DNA from 4 places in the Virgibacillus sp. Bac332 genome. Region 1 is predicted to be linked to each of the others. Evidence: riboswitches for the same ligand, from Rfam matches in the RefSeq annotation. Region 1 holds a riboswitch; each other region holds the start of a gene.
The links. A riboswitch is a leader RNA that binds a small molecule or an ion and turns the genes downstream of it on or off. The one in region 1 is predicted to bind thiamine pyrophosphate.
Positions count from the first base shown of each region.

Region 2: it holds a riboswitch for thiamine pyrophosphate, as region 1 does, so the genes downstream of both, D9782_RS00830 (thiamine phosphate synthase) here and D9782_RS06755 (YkoF family thiamine/hydroxymethylpyrimidine-binding protein) in region 1, are expected to answer to the same signal.
Region 3: it holds a riboswitch for thiamine pyrophosphate, as region 1 does, so the genes downstream of both, thiT (energy-coupled thiamine transporter ThiT) here and D9782_RS06755 (YkoF family thiamine/hydroxymethylpyrimidine-binding protein) in region 1, are expected to answer to the same signal.
Region 4: it holds a riboswitch for thiamine pyrophosphate, as region 1 does, so the genes downstream of both, tenA (thiaminase II) here and D9782_RS06755 (YkoF family thiamine/hydroxymethylpyrimidine-binding protein) in region 1, are expected to answer to the same signal.

Region 1 is NZ_CP033046.1:1,410,244-1,413,413, reverse strand. Features, by position in the region: gene D9782_RS06765 (ATP-binding protein) at 1-44, opposite strand, end outside; gene D9782_RS06760 (DctP family TRAP transporter solute-binding subunit) at 494-1,558, shown strand; TPP riboswitch at 1,783-1,885, shown strand; gene D9782_RS06755 (YkoF family thiamine/hydroxymethylpyrimidine-binding protein) at 2,002-2,610, shown strand; gene D9782_RS06750 (ECF transporter S component) at 2,607-3,170, shown strand, end outside.
Region 2 is NZ_CP033046.1:168,840-172,009, forward strand. Features, by position in the region: gene thiS (sulfur carrier protein ThiS) at 1-196, opposite strand, end outside; gene thiO (glycine oxidase ThiO) at 156-1,307, opposite strand; gene D9782_RS00830 (thiamine phosphate synthase) at 1,291-1,905, opposite strand; TPP riboswitch at 2,007-2,118, opposite strand; gene D9782_RS00835 (BCCT family transporter) at 2,262-3,170, opposite strand, start outside.
Region 3 is NZ_CP033046.1:2,864,041-2,867,210, forward strand. Features, by position in the region: gene D9782_RS13580 (M3 family oligoendopeptidase) at 1-1,395, shown strand, start outside; TPP riboswitch at 1,655-1,757, shown strand; gene thiT (energy-coupled thiamine transporter ThiT) at 1,866-2,435, shown strand; gene D9782_RS13590 (YflT domain-containing protein) at 2,947-3,170, opposite strand, start outside.
Region 4 is NZ_CP033046.1:1,584,981-1,588,150, reverse strand. Features, by position in the region: gene D9782_RS07605 (hypothetical protein) at 41-238, opposite strand; gene D9782_RS07600 (DUF2642 domain-containing protein) at 252-446, opposite strand; TPP riboswitch at 715-826, shown strand; gene thiW (energy coupling factor transporter S component ThiW) at 1,031-1,528, shown strand; TPP riboswitch at 1,517-1,619, shown strand; gene tenA (thiaminase II) at 1,684-2,370, shown strand; gene thiD (bifunctional hydroxymethylpyrimidine kinase/phosphomethylpyrimidine kinase) at 2,370-3,170, shown strand, end outside.

The sequences.
Region 1 (3,170 bases):
ATCATAATCTTTAGTCTAATTGGCATTTTACGAAGACTTACCATTCCCCACTTCTCCTTAAGTTTAATGATTGATAGAATATTATGATAAAATAAAGTGAAACTTCCATCCGTGGGGGGGTTTTGTTTATCCCCACGGATGGTTAGGTGAACCAATCGGACATTTACTGGCAGTTGTTCCACACTTCCCATTTTGGTTTCTCTTTATTGCTTGAAGTGGGTATCTTACTGCCAGTTATATGCGGGATAAAGTAAAACTTCCGTCCGTTTTTACTAAAACAAATACGTACAAAGGCTTCATTCGCCACTTCCTGTGGCAACGCCTTTGTGACCTACTTCCATGGAGGCCCGAACCAATCGGACATTTACCGGCAGTCGATCCATCGCCCATATTGGTTTCTCTTTATTACTTGAAGCGGGAGCTTACTGCGGTTATATGCGGGATGAATGACCACACACTGAACTTTCTCTATTTAGTTCATGGAGGTAATTATTTGCGAAACTTTTTTATAATTCTAACATTTATTATAACAGGACTTGTTTCCGCTGTCGTAATTGGAATTGACTTCGAGACAATTCGTGGAACAGATGATTATGATGATGAACAAGAGGGATTACGTGAACAAATCATCATTCGGTTTAGTCATGTTGTTGCGACTGACACACCAAAGGGACAAACAGCCCGGAAGTTTGCTCAACTTGTAGAAGCAAAAACAAATGGAAGAATCAAAGTCCACATTTATGCAAATGGGTCTCTATATAATGACACCAATGAGTGGGAAGCCATCCAAAATGGGAATGTTGAAATGATTGCCCCGGCAACAGCTAAGGTAAGTGAGCTATTTCCCAAATGGGGTATCCTTGATCTCCCCTATGCATTCCCTACACACGAGGCAGTAACGGAAGCATATGAGGGTAAAATAGGGAAAACATTGCTTGCAAACCTTCATAATACAAACGTGAAGGGCTTGACTTTTTGGTATAACGGTTATAAACAGCTTACGAATCAAGTACACGTTATCAAACTACCAGATGATGTAAACCGACTCCATTTCCGTATTATGCCTAGTCCTGTTATTAAGGAACAATTTAATCAAGTACATGCTAGCACAAGTAGCTTACCATTTAATAAAACTTATCAAAACTTGGAAGTACATTTTATTGATGGACAGGAAAATACGATTTCTAATATTTACTCTAAAAAATTCTATGAGCATCAACCGTTTGTAACTATGAGCAATCACGGTTATCTCGGATACGGTGTTTTTATTAATAAGCCTTTTTGGGAATCATTATCTGAATATAATCAATCAGCCATTCAAGCTGCCTTAAGTGAAGCAACGGATTGGGGGAAACGTCACGCGATTGAGATGAATGATCATTATACACGTGAATTAAGAAAAAAAGATGTTGTTACTATTCACTTTCTTACAACAAGAGAAAGAGAGCAATGGAAGAATGCATGGAAAGCTGTATACGATCAGATGACTACGATTATTGGCAACGAGTTAATGGACGAGGTACATCGGATACAGAATAAGTATAATTCTAGAGAATGATAACTGCTCACTATTCTCTTATACACCCAACATTTTAGCTTATTACTCTTTTGATTACATTGCTCATGTACTTCATTGCAATGTGAGGTATCAAGTCAAAAAGTCTAGCAGTTCTATAAGTTGCTTTATTTCACAGTATATCACTTATCGTATTTACAAAAAGCACTAATTGAACTATTCTATTAGTAGTATATATAAATACATAAAAACTGCATATCTATTTTAAATTGCACTAGGGGAGCTATGTACATGGCTGAGAAGAGACTACTCTGACCCTTATAACCCGATCTAGATAATACTAGCGTGGGGAAGTGCAGTCGTTCATATATCGTTTTATAGGCATAGCCTACATATATTTTTGAAGACTGCATTCCCAAAGAATGCAGTCTTTTTTATTTATGTATAACTTCACTGACATGACTATTTATTAGGAGGAAAATGATATGAACGAACAAGCATTGAACTGTATTAATAGTCGGATTGCTGGTTGCTCTTTTGCCATCTATCCAATGACAGATCAATTTGTAGATGTAATTACAACTTCACTGAAAAACGTAGATACATCTAAGGTTTGGATTAAAACAACAGATGTAGAAACCTGTGTACGTGGCAAGATCACACATGTTTTTGATGTAACCAAGGCACTTTTTTTGCATGCGGCTAGCACAGGACACCATGTCGTGTTTAGTGCCACCTACTCCATCGGCTGTCCGGGAGACTCCGATGGGGATGTATATCTATCAACGGACGACCATCGATTAAATTTAAATACAAATAACCTTCAGCAAGAAGTTGCCGGCAAATTTTCCCTTTATCCGTTGGGTGGAGGAAATTATATGAACATCATTTATAACCAAATTGAGGAAATGAAGCTCCATGGGGTTAAGGTTAGCTCTATCCACTATGCTACAAGGCTAGACGGGGATGGAAAACTTATATTCGATGGACTTGAACGTGTTTTTACAAATTTAGAAAGTAGTTATTCATCACATCTAGTTATGACAACCACCATATCTGCAAATAGCCCATCTAAAAAGGGGGAGATACTTTGAATAATTGGAAGCTAAAGGAAATAATTGTTATGTCTGTTCTTTCCGTAGTCTTCGGTATCGTTTATTTAGCATTTTTACCTATTGGAAAAATTCTCGTGTCGTTCATGGGACCCATAGGATATGACTTTATATTTGGTATTTGGTTTATTGTATCCATTATTGCGGCTTATATCATTCGTAAACCCGGAGCTGCATTTTTGTCAGAAACAATTGCTGCAACGGTAGAAATGCTCCTCGGTAATGCTATGGGACCAATCATTATTATTACGGGTATTATACAGGGTCTTGGCGCAGAAGCTGCCTTTGCGCTAACAAAATGGAAACGCTATTCACTTTGGGTGCTAATGTTAGCCGGTGTTGGAGCAGCTATATTTAGTTTTGTTTGGGGATATTTTAGATCAGGCTATGCTGCCTTAAGTACTCCATACATATTAGGTATGTTATGTATAAGAATGATTAGTGGGGCAATCATTTCAGGTTTGCTTGGAAAAGCAATTAGTGATTCACTCGCGAAAACAGGCGTACTATCTAGTTTTGCGCTTGGTAAACAAATCAGAAAG
Region 2 (3,170 bases), 1.2 Mb from region 1:
CTCCTCCTACAAAATGAACAATTTCAATAGTATCCCCATTAGTTAATATTGTTTCGTCATACACTGTTTTATTAATAATTTGTTGATTCTGTTCGACTACCGCGAGTTTCGCTTGAATGTTAAAGCTTTTTAGTAACTCGCCAATAGTTGAATCCTTAGCTACCTCCACCTGACGTCCGTTCACGTGTATCTGCATATGTGATCCCCTCTTTCCTGAAACGATTTGGTGTAAAAAGACGCTGGATCGATGATGGTACATAACGCTTTAAGACCATATCACTAACTAGTTTCCCTGTAGCAGGAGCAAGAAGAATACCATTTCGATAATGTCCGGTTGCAAAATACAAATGGGGAATCTCAGGATGTTCTCCAATAATTGGCTTACCATCTTTGGTGCCCGGACGAACACCAGTCCAACAGCTATGCAGTTCTTCCTGCTTAAACGATGGGAACAACTTCAATAAGTGATTCATTAATTCAAAAATGCCACCTGTTGACGTATAACTATTGCTATCATCATGATAGCTAGTTGCACCAATAATATAGCGTCCGTCTCGTTTTGGTACCAAATACAGATTGTGAAAGAATAACGTCTGCTGAATAGATTGAATGCTTGGCTTTATGGCAAAGCATTCTCCTTTTGTTGGGACCATTGGATTCATTAATCCTGTCGCTTCAAACCACCTCCCACTTTTTACACCTGCCGCTACAACAACATGATCAGCTGAGATAACATCGTTATCGATTTGAATATGAAAAACATCATGGTCATGGACTATTTCTCCAACTTGACAATTCTCGATCAACTGACCTCCCATTGATAAAGATGCCTGTTTAAAAGCTTCACACACTTTCAATGGTTCTACATGTCCATCTCGCCGCATATATAATCCCCCTACTGCCTGGGATAAAGCTGATGTTCGTTTCCTAATCCCTTCCGCATCCAACCATTCTAAGCCTTCAAATGCATTTTGTTTTGCTCGCAGTCTTTGCTTCTGTTCTTCATTCGTAGCTATCTCGAGTATACCGTTGGTGGAAAGCTGAATATCAATCCCTGATAACGAAAATAGTTCTTTGCTTAGAGATGCATACATATTTCTACTTGCTTGGCAAAATTGATAATACGTACCTTCCTGATCATTTTCTGTGTGTACACCAAGCATGCCCGCAGCAGCTTGTGTAGCTTTTCTTCCACTTCTACCTTGTTCAATTACCGTCGTTACAACCCTACTTTTACTTAAATAGTAAGCAATGGATTGCCCAATAACGCCTCCACCTATAACCACTACATCAACGTGTCTCTTCATATCGATTCACCTCCTTTCGAAACGATTGCACTGCCTGCAGTGGATTATTTTGACTAAAAACACCTGACATTACAGCAATCCCACTTGCCTTCGCTTGATAAATATCCGTTACCTTTGCGCTTGTGATTCCACCGATTGCATAAACGGGAATGCTCACCTCTTTTGCAACTGCTGCTAATTTCTCTACTCCTTTTGGTTTCACCCCTTTCTTGCTCGCTGTCGAAAAGACATGACCATACAAAATATACTTAGCACCTAGCTGCTCCGCTCTCTTAGCTACTTCGTTGGAGTGCGTCGATACCCCTACTTGTAAACCGGGGGATTGTTTTCGGAGATCGTGTACCTCTTGTATTCGCTTTTCTGAAAGGTGAAGTGTCTTCACATTCGTTTCACCAGGTAGTGTTGTATGGCCATGAATAATTAGTTTTTCTTCCGGAACTCCTTGTGCAAGCACACGTTGAATGAACAAAGAATAGTCCTGCTCGGTCATTTGTTTTTCTCGTAGAATGACAGCATCAAGATAGGGAATAATACTCGCTATTGTCTGGATAAGGTATTTCTCCTCCTGTTCACCGGTAGTCACCGCAATTAGTTTCATCACTTCCTCTCCTTTTCTACAAAAAAATGCCACTTTTCCAGCAAAGGAAAAGTGGCATGAATCTATAACGATATCCTAAAAAAGGTATATGTCGCTGATACACACTACTCCTGTCACTTTCCTCCGCTGGTTCTTACTCCAGTTCAGGTTCAAAGGGTCTCCATGTCACACATAGATCTCAGCCATTACGTAAAGGCACCCCTAGTGAAGCGTAATTTAATTATTCAATATGCATTTGTCTATAAAATACATGATTTTGGACTATTCGTCTACCAAAAATGAACAATTTTCTATTTTTTTGCCATTCTCTACTAACAAAAGAGCTGACCTAATGAGCCAGCCCCTTAACATCTCTTTTATTTGGTATAGCGTTTAACTTCATCAATCTTTTGTTCTTTTGCAAGTTCACGAGTTGCGCGTGGCGCGGTCCAAAATGTGGTTAACATGAGTAACGATACAGGAACAGCCGTCACCACAATAAAGGATTGTAGCGATCCAACACTATCCTCGCCAATAGTGATGAGTACAGTTGCGACAAGTCCCATAAGAATTGCCCAGAACACACGCAGGAATTTCGATGGATCTCCATTACCTGTAATCGCCATCGAGATGGTTAATGACATCGAATCGGTTGTCGTTAATACAAACACAATAGTTGCTACTAAAAAGAAGAAACCGATAATCGTACCAAGTGGCAATTGTTCTGCGATAGCAATCATAGCTGCTGGAGGTCCAGCACTATTTAAAGCTTCAGATACGGCACCAGGGTTATTCATTTCAGCAAAAATCCCTGTGCCACCAACAACTGTAAACCAGAACGTCGTTACCACAGGTGCAATTACCGCAACAGCAGTTACAAGCTCTCGAATTGTGCGACCACGAGAAATACGACTAACAAACATCGCCATCATTGGACCATAGCCAATGAACCAAGCAAAGAAAAAAACGGTCCATAAGCCAAGCCAAGCTCCATCTCCACGGAAGGTGTTTAAGGTTAGGAAGTCTTGGACATATAATCCAAATGATTGCAAATAGGAATCAAAAATAAATAATGCTGGACCTAGAATAATCACAGCAACCATTAAACAAACTGCGAGAATAATATTATAGCTGCTTAAAATTTGGATTCCTTTATGAATTCCTGTCGCAGCAGAAATCCCAGCTGCTAGAACAATAACGATAACAATAAGACATTGTACAAATAAATTATTTGGTACACCGAACAATGCACTTAATCCATAACCTGCTTGTAATCCAAGGAATCC
Region 3 (3,170 bases), 1.5 Mb from region 1:
GAGGATTTAGTTGATGTAGCATATGTGTTAGAAGAATTTAGAAATCATGCAAACGAACAATTGGTGCGAGATCAAGAGGTTCTTATCAATGATCTGGCAATTGATGGATATCACGCTTGGGGACAAATGTACGATGTGATTATAGGAAATATGAGTGTAGATATGGTAGAGGATGGGGAAACGAAAAGCTATTCTATTGGGCAGGCTACAAATAAACTAACACACCCAAACCGTTCATATCGTAAGCAAGTGTTTCAACAGCTAGATAAAGCTTGGAAGAATAACGCTAGTTTATTTGGTCAAACATTAAACCACCTAGCTGGCTTTCGTTTACAAACATATAAGCATAGAAATTGGAATGAAGTTTTGCAAGAACCATTGGCTTTGAACCGTATGAGAAAAGAAACATTAGATGCGATGTGGACTGCAATAAAAAAATATAAGCATCCCTTTGTAGAGTATCTTATGAACAAGGCCAAACTACTTGGACTTAACAAACTAAGTATTTATGATGTTGGAGCACCAGTAAACAAAGTGGTTAAGACTTCGTCGTTTGAAGAAGGAGCTGACTTTATTGTCGAACATTTTACTCAGTTTAGTCCCCAAATGGCTGATTTTGCGAAAATGGCCTTTGAAAATAGGTGGATTGAGGCTGAGGATCGTCCAAATAAGCGTCCGGGAGGATTTTGTACAAGTTTCCCTGATAGTAAGCAAACACGCATTTTTATGACTTATTCAGGTACTTCATCTAATATTGCAACGTTAGCTCATGAGTTAGGGCATGCTTATCATCAACATGTAATGAATGATGTAAATGGACTTAATCAACGGTATGCAATGAATGTTGCTGAAACAGCGTCAACATTTGCTGAAATGGTTGTTGCAGATGCGTCGGTAAAAAGCGCACGTTCGATTGCGGAAAAGAAAAGTTTATTAGAGGATAAGATTCAGCGGAGCATTGCTTTTTTTATGAATATACATTCCCGTTTTATCTTTGAAAGGCGTTTTTATGAAGAAAGGAAACAAGGATTAGTGCCAGTGAAAAGATTAAACGATTTGATGATAGAAGCACAGAAAGAGGCATATTGTGATGCATTATCGGAGTATGATCCTAATTTTTGGGCATCTAAATTACATTTTCACATAACAAGGGTGCCATTTTACAATTTCCCTTATACATTTGGTTATCTTTTCAGTCTAGGTATCTATGCAAAAGCACAAGAAAACGAAGATAGTTTTGAAGATGCATATATTTCGCTTTTAAGGGATACTGGTCGCATGAACGTAGAGGATCTTGCTAAAAAACATTTGGATACAGATTTAACTAAGCCTGAATTCTGGGAAGCTGCTATTCAATTATGTGTCAATGATGTTGACGAATATCTTTCGTTGTAACGCTGTTGTGTTTTTACGATATGTCATGTACAATACTTGTAGTAAATAGGCAGTGAAAAGTAGTTTCTTATTTATTCCACATGTAACTGATAGTAAGAACCCCACTTCAAGGAATAAAGTGAAACCATTATTGGTAAGTGGGGGAATCGACTGCCGGTAAATGTCTGATTAGTTTATCTCTCAATCAGAGGTATAAACAAAAACCCCCACTGATTGAAGTTTCACTAAACAGTAAGACAAAAGAAGCAAATATAAGTTAGAAGCCTACAGGGGGAGCCAATTGGCTGAGAGTGAACATAACTGTTCTTACCCTTTGAACCTGTTAGTTAGTACTAGCGTAGGGATGGTGGCTTTTTTGATGGACAGAAAAGTAATGTGAGCAGATTCCCCATCAGGAAGTCTTCCCCTTGGCATTGCTTTTTTTGTATGGATAAGTTACTTAACTGCATAAAAAAGGGGAGGAGAAAGATATGAGGCGCACATTATTTTTAGTAGAAGTAGCCATTTTTGCAGCTTTTGCATTTTTATTGGATTTTATACCATTTTTATCATTTAAGGTTTGGGCTCAAGGTGGCTCCATATCCTTTGCGATGATACCGATTTTTATTGTCGCATTTCGCTGGGGGGTCAAGGGCGGTTTATTAGCTGGATTGCTGTTGGGAGGATTACAATTATTATTTGGGCCAACAGTCTTCGTACCCCTACAAGGGTTCTTAGATTATATTGTTGCGTTTACCGTATTAGGTTTTGCAGGAATTTTTGCAAAACCTGTCCAAGCAGTAGTTAAAGAAGGAAAAACGAAAACAAGCCTATATTATATTGCTGTAGGCGTGTTTTTAGGATCAGCTTTACGCTTTTTAGCCCATTTCACTGGAGGGATTGTATTCTTTGGTGAATTTGCGCCAGAAGGTCAGCCTGTATGGTTATACTCGTTGCTATATAACGGATCGTACATGTTACCTGGCTTTATATTAAGTACGGTTCTTGTGTTCTTTTTATTTCAAAAACAACCACGTACACTATTACGTATGTCCGCTTAATCTAGGAGTTTTCCTCATAATAAATATACGAAGATTAGTGGGTAGTTATTGACTCGAGGATTTTGCCCACTATTTTCTATTTAGTAGTTTAGAGTTATAGTGAGAGGTGAAATCAAGCTTAATCAATTGCGGCAATTATTATCGAGACTGATAAAATGATTATTCAGAGTAAGAAATATTTTGTTTTTTCCCAAGCTCTTTATTATCTTTATTTCATAACAAAAGCGCATTAGAAACGTAGCGACTGGAGCTAGTCAGCTCGTAGGGCGGGCGATTGTGAAGTCACATCGTTTCTGGGCGCTGGAGCTGGACGCGGCTCAACACGCCCCTATTTATCCAAATGGGTAAATTTTATATTTTCTTCCTAGACTATGAGAAAAGCTGCTTCACCCAATTAGAATTGGTGAAACAGCATTGATAACTTGCCTATCATAAGCAAGTTATCTTTTTCTTACTGACAGATTAAAACGTTTAATTATGAAAAACTACTGTATAGTAGAGATTTATGCTTTTATTGTAAATACCTATTAACTTCCTCATGGTTAGTTACAATCAAGAGTACTTTTCCTTCATCCATATCTTCCTCATAGTTTTCAGCTTCTGCTTGAGAGAATCCTATTTCGGTTAATTTCGTTCTTAGTTCATCACCTTGTGTACTAAAAAGATTACCAACGGCATGTCCAATATCCATTTCCCTTATTCCTATGGTATTCGCATCCGCACCATCAGCTATTC
Region 4 (3,170 bases), 170 kb from region 1:
AGTAATACTGTTAAACCAACAAAACCTAACTTTATTATTCTTAAGAAAATCGTACAAAATTAATAGCATTAAATGCTATATATATTTCTTGAGGCCCATAACCACTATTATCGTTAACGATTACCAATTGTGAAGTTACCTTTAGAAGCGTACCTTCTATTAAATTATTATCAGTAGCTATTTCAGCATCAGAGCCTATACGCGTTAAAAGTTCGGCAAAAAGATTTATTTGGAACATCTATATTCCTCCTTTATAGCTCACTAATAAGCTCAATTTTATACAGTCTCACCAAAACTTGGTCGCCAGATCCCTCGATAATGACAGTATAATCATTCTTAACCTGATCAACTGTTCCCGTTACCATTCCAAAAGCAGTAGTAATTTGAACTTGTTCATTTATTAAATTTAGAAGTACTTGTTTAATTTTAGAAGGAGTAAGTGCCAATTAGATTCATCCTTTCTATAATAAATTTCTATTTACCATATGCTACATTTACTAAGCTGTAAGGGCATTTATTTCTATGGATCACTAATTCCACCATTATCATATAAACATAAATAAAATAATAGATGATAACCTATCAAATAAGCCTATTAAAAAAAGGCGCTTTAAATGGTAGACGCTATATTCCTTTTTTCCCATGACAAATAACAATATATTTGTTATGCTTGATTCTGTTAGTTGCTGAAAGCATAATTAAATTCACAAGTTACTTAACTACTAGGGGTGCCCAATATGTGGGCTGAGAGGAAACACGTGACGTTTCTAACTCTTATGGACCTGATCTGGTTAATACCAGCGGAGGGAAGTAGTAGACGCAACGTCTTTCTATTTTCTTACACAAAGCCAGGTCCATGGAGGATCTGGTTTTTTTCATAAGAACAGAGTGGATGTATATTATGCTTTGCTGTCTACCTTTAGCATCCATAGCTACTGGGGAGAGGCGTGTAGGACGTAAGCTATACCGCATATTGTCGGTAATTCCTATTGTTGTCCTATGCTCACTTTTTATAGAAAGGAGGGAATAAGTGAGAAGAACGCACGTATTAACATTGATGGCAATTTTCGTAGCAATTGGAACATTAGGAGCACAATTCTTATGGTTTCCTGCTGGAATTGCTAAAGCGTATCCAGTGCAGCACGCAGTAAATGTAATGGCGGCAGTAATACTGGGACCTGGTCCAGCCGTAGTCATAGCTTTTATGATTGGAATTTTACGAAATATGCTGGGGATTGGTACATTACTTGCTTTTCCGGGAGCAATGGTTGGTGCTTTCCTTGCTGGGCTTTTTTATCAGTGGTTTGGTAGAAAGCTGTGGGCTGTGATCGGAGAAAGCATTGGTACTGGTATTATCGGATCATTCATAGCGGTTCCATTTGCTAAATTGTTTATGGACAGTGCTGCTGGCGCTTTCATTTTCATGCCATCGTTTTTGGTAAGTAGCATAACTGGCGCATTTATTGGCTGGTTCATTTTATTACGAGTAAAGCAAGAAGATACGATACGCGTACAAGGAAACTACTAGGGGCGCTTTGTTGCTGAGATAAGGACTTTTCCTTTGTCCCTTTGAACCTGATCTGGATAATACCAGCGCAGGAAAGTAGTGGGGAACATATTATTATCCTCTATTTATCTACTTTTACACCTCTAGTGGCTTCCCATAATAGAAGGAGGCTAAATATGAATTTCACTGATCAATTAAGAGAAGAAAACAATGATATTTTCCAGCTTATTTTTAATCATCCCTTTGTTCAGGGGATAGGGACTGGCGAGATTTCTAAAGATGCGCTCGCACATTATATTAAAGCGGACTTTGAATACTTAAATGCCTTTATGCAAATTTATGGAATAGCGCTATCCAAATCAAAGAAACGTGATGATATTGCTTATTTCTTTGATCAAATAAATTTTATATTAAACGATGAAATCCACCCACATCATAACTTCTGCAATCATATCGGTGTGGACTATGCGTCCTTACAAGGACACCCTTTGCCACCTACTGCAGATCATTACATTAAACATATGATGTATCATGCACAAATGGGAACGTCTAGTGAGATACTAGGAGCTCTACTTCCATGCCCTTGGACATACTTAGAAATTGGTAGGGAATTAATGGAGCAGTATAATCCTAATAAAGATCACCCTTTTTACGATTGGATTAGTTTCTATGCAAGTGGTGATGTAGATAATACCACCTTTGAATTGAGAAAACGGTTGGATATACTTGCAGAAAATGCTGCCAAGGATGAAAAAGATCTCATTAGAGAAGCTTTTCGAAAAAGCTGCCAGCTGGAGCTTAAATTCTGGGAAATGGCCTACACATGTGAATCATGGCCAAACGCAGAAAAGGTGAACAGCTAATGGCTAGCATACCTTGCGCGCTGACTATTGCTGGAACAGATCCGAGTGGCGGTGCTGGCATACAGGCAGACCTAAAAACATTTCAAGAACTAACCGTATATGGAATGTCTGTAATCACCTCTGTTGTGGCACAAAATACAACCGGTGTGCAAAACGTACACCATCTACCTGTTACGATGATAAATGAGCAACTAAACTCAGTTATATCAGATATGCCTGTGCATAGCATAAAAACAGGTATGATTGCGAACAAAGATATGATGCAGGTTATTGCAGAGCACTTGTCCAAATCAGTTGTGAACTATGTCATGGACCCTGTCATGGTTGCAACTAGTGGCGATCCATTAATATCGGAAGATGCTCGATCGTTTCTCAAACAGCAGCTATTACCATTAGCGACTGTAGTTACTCCTAATATTCCTGAAGCACAGTATATTACAGGACAATCTATTGATAATACAAGTGATTTGCAAGAAGCGGCTTTCGAGATCGTCAAAAGCTTTGGAGCACGCGCAGCACTTGTTAAAGGTGGCCACCTGCAAGGTAAAGCCGTCGACTATTTATATGATGGGAATAAGCTTTACACGTTCGAAGCAGAGCGGTTTCAAACAAAGAATACACATGGTACAGGTTGTACGTATTCAGCGGCAATTACTGCTCATCTAAGTAAAGGTCTACCACTTTACGAAGCTGTAAAGCAGGCGAAACAGTATGTAACAGCTGCTATTCAATACTCCTTTTCACTTGGTGCCGGTAACGGACCTACAAATCATTGGGCGGTACGCAAAGAAAGGGTGGAA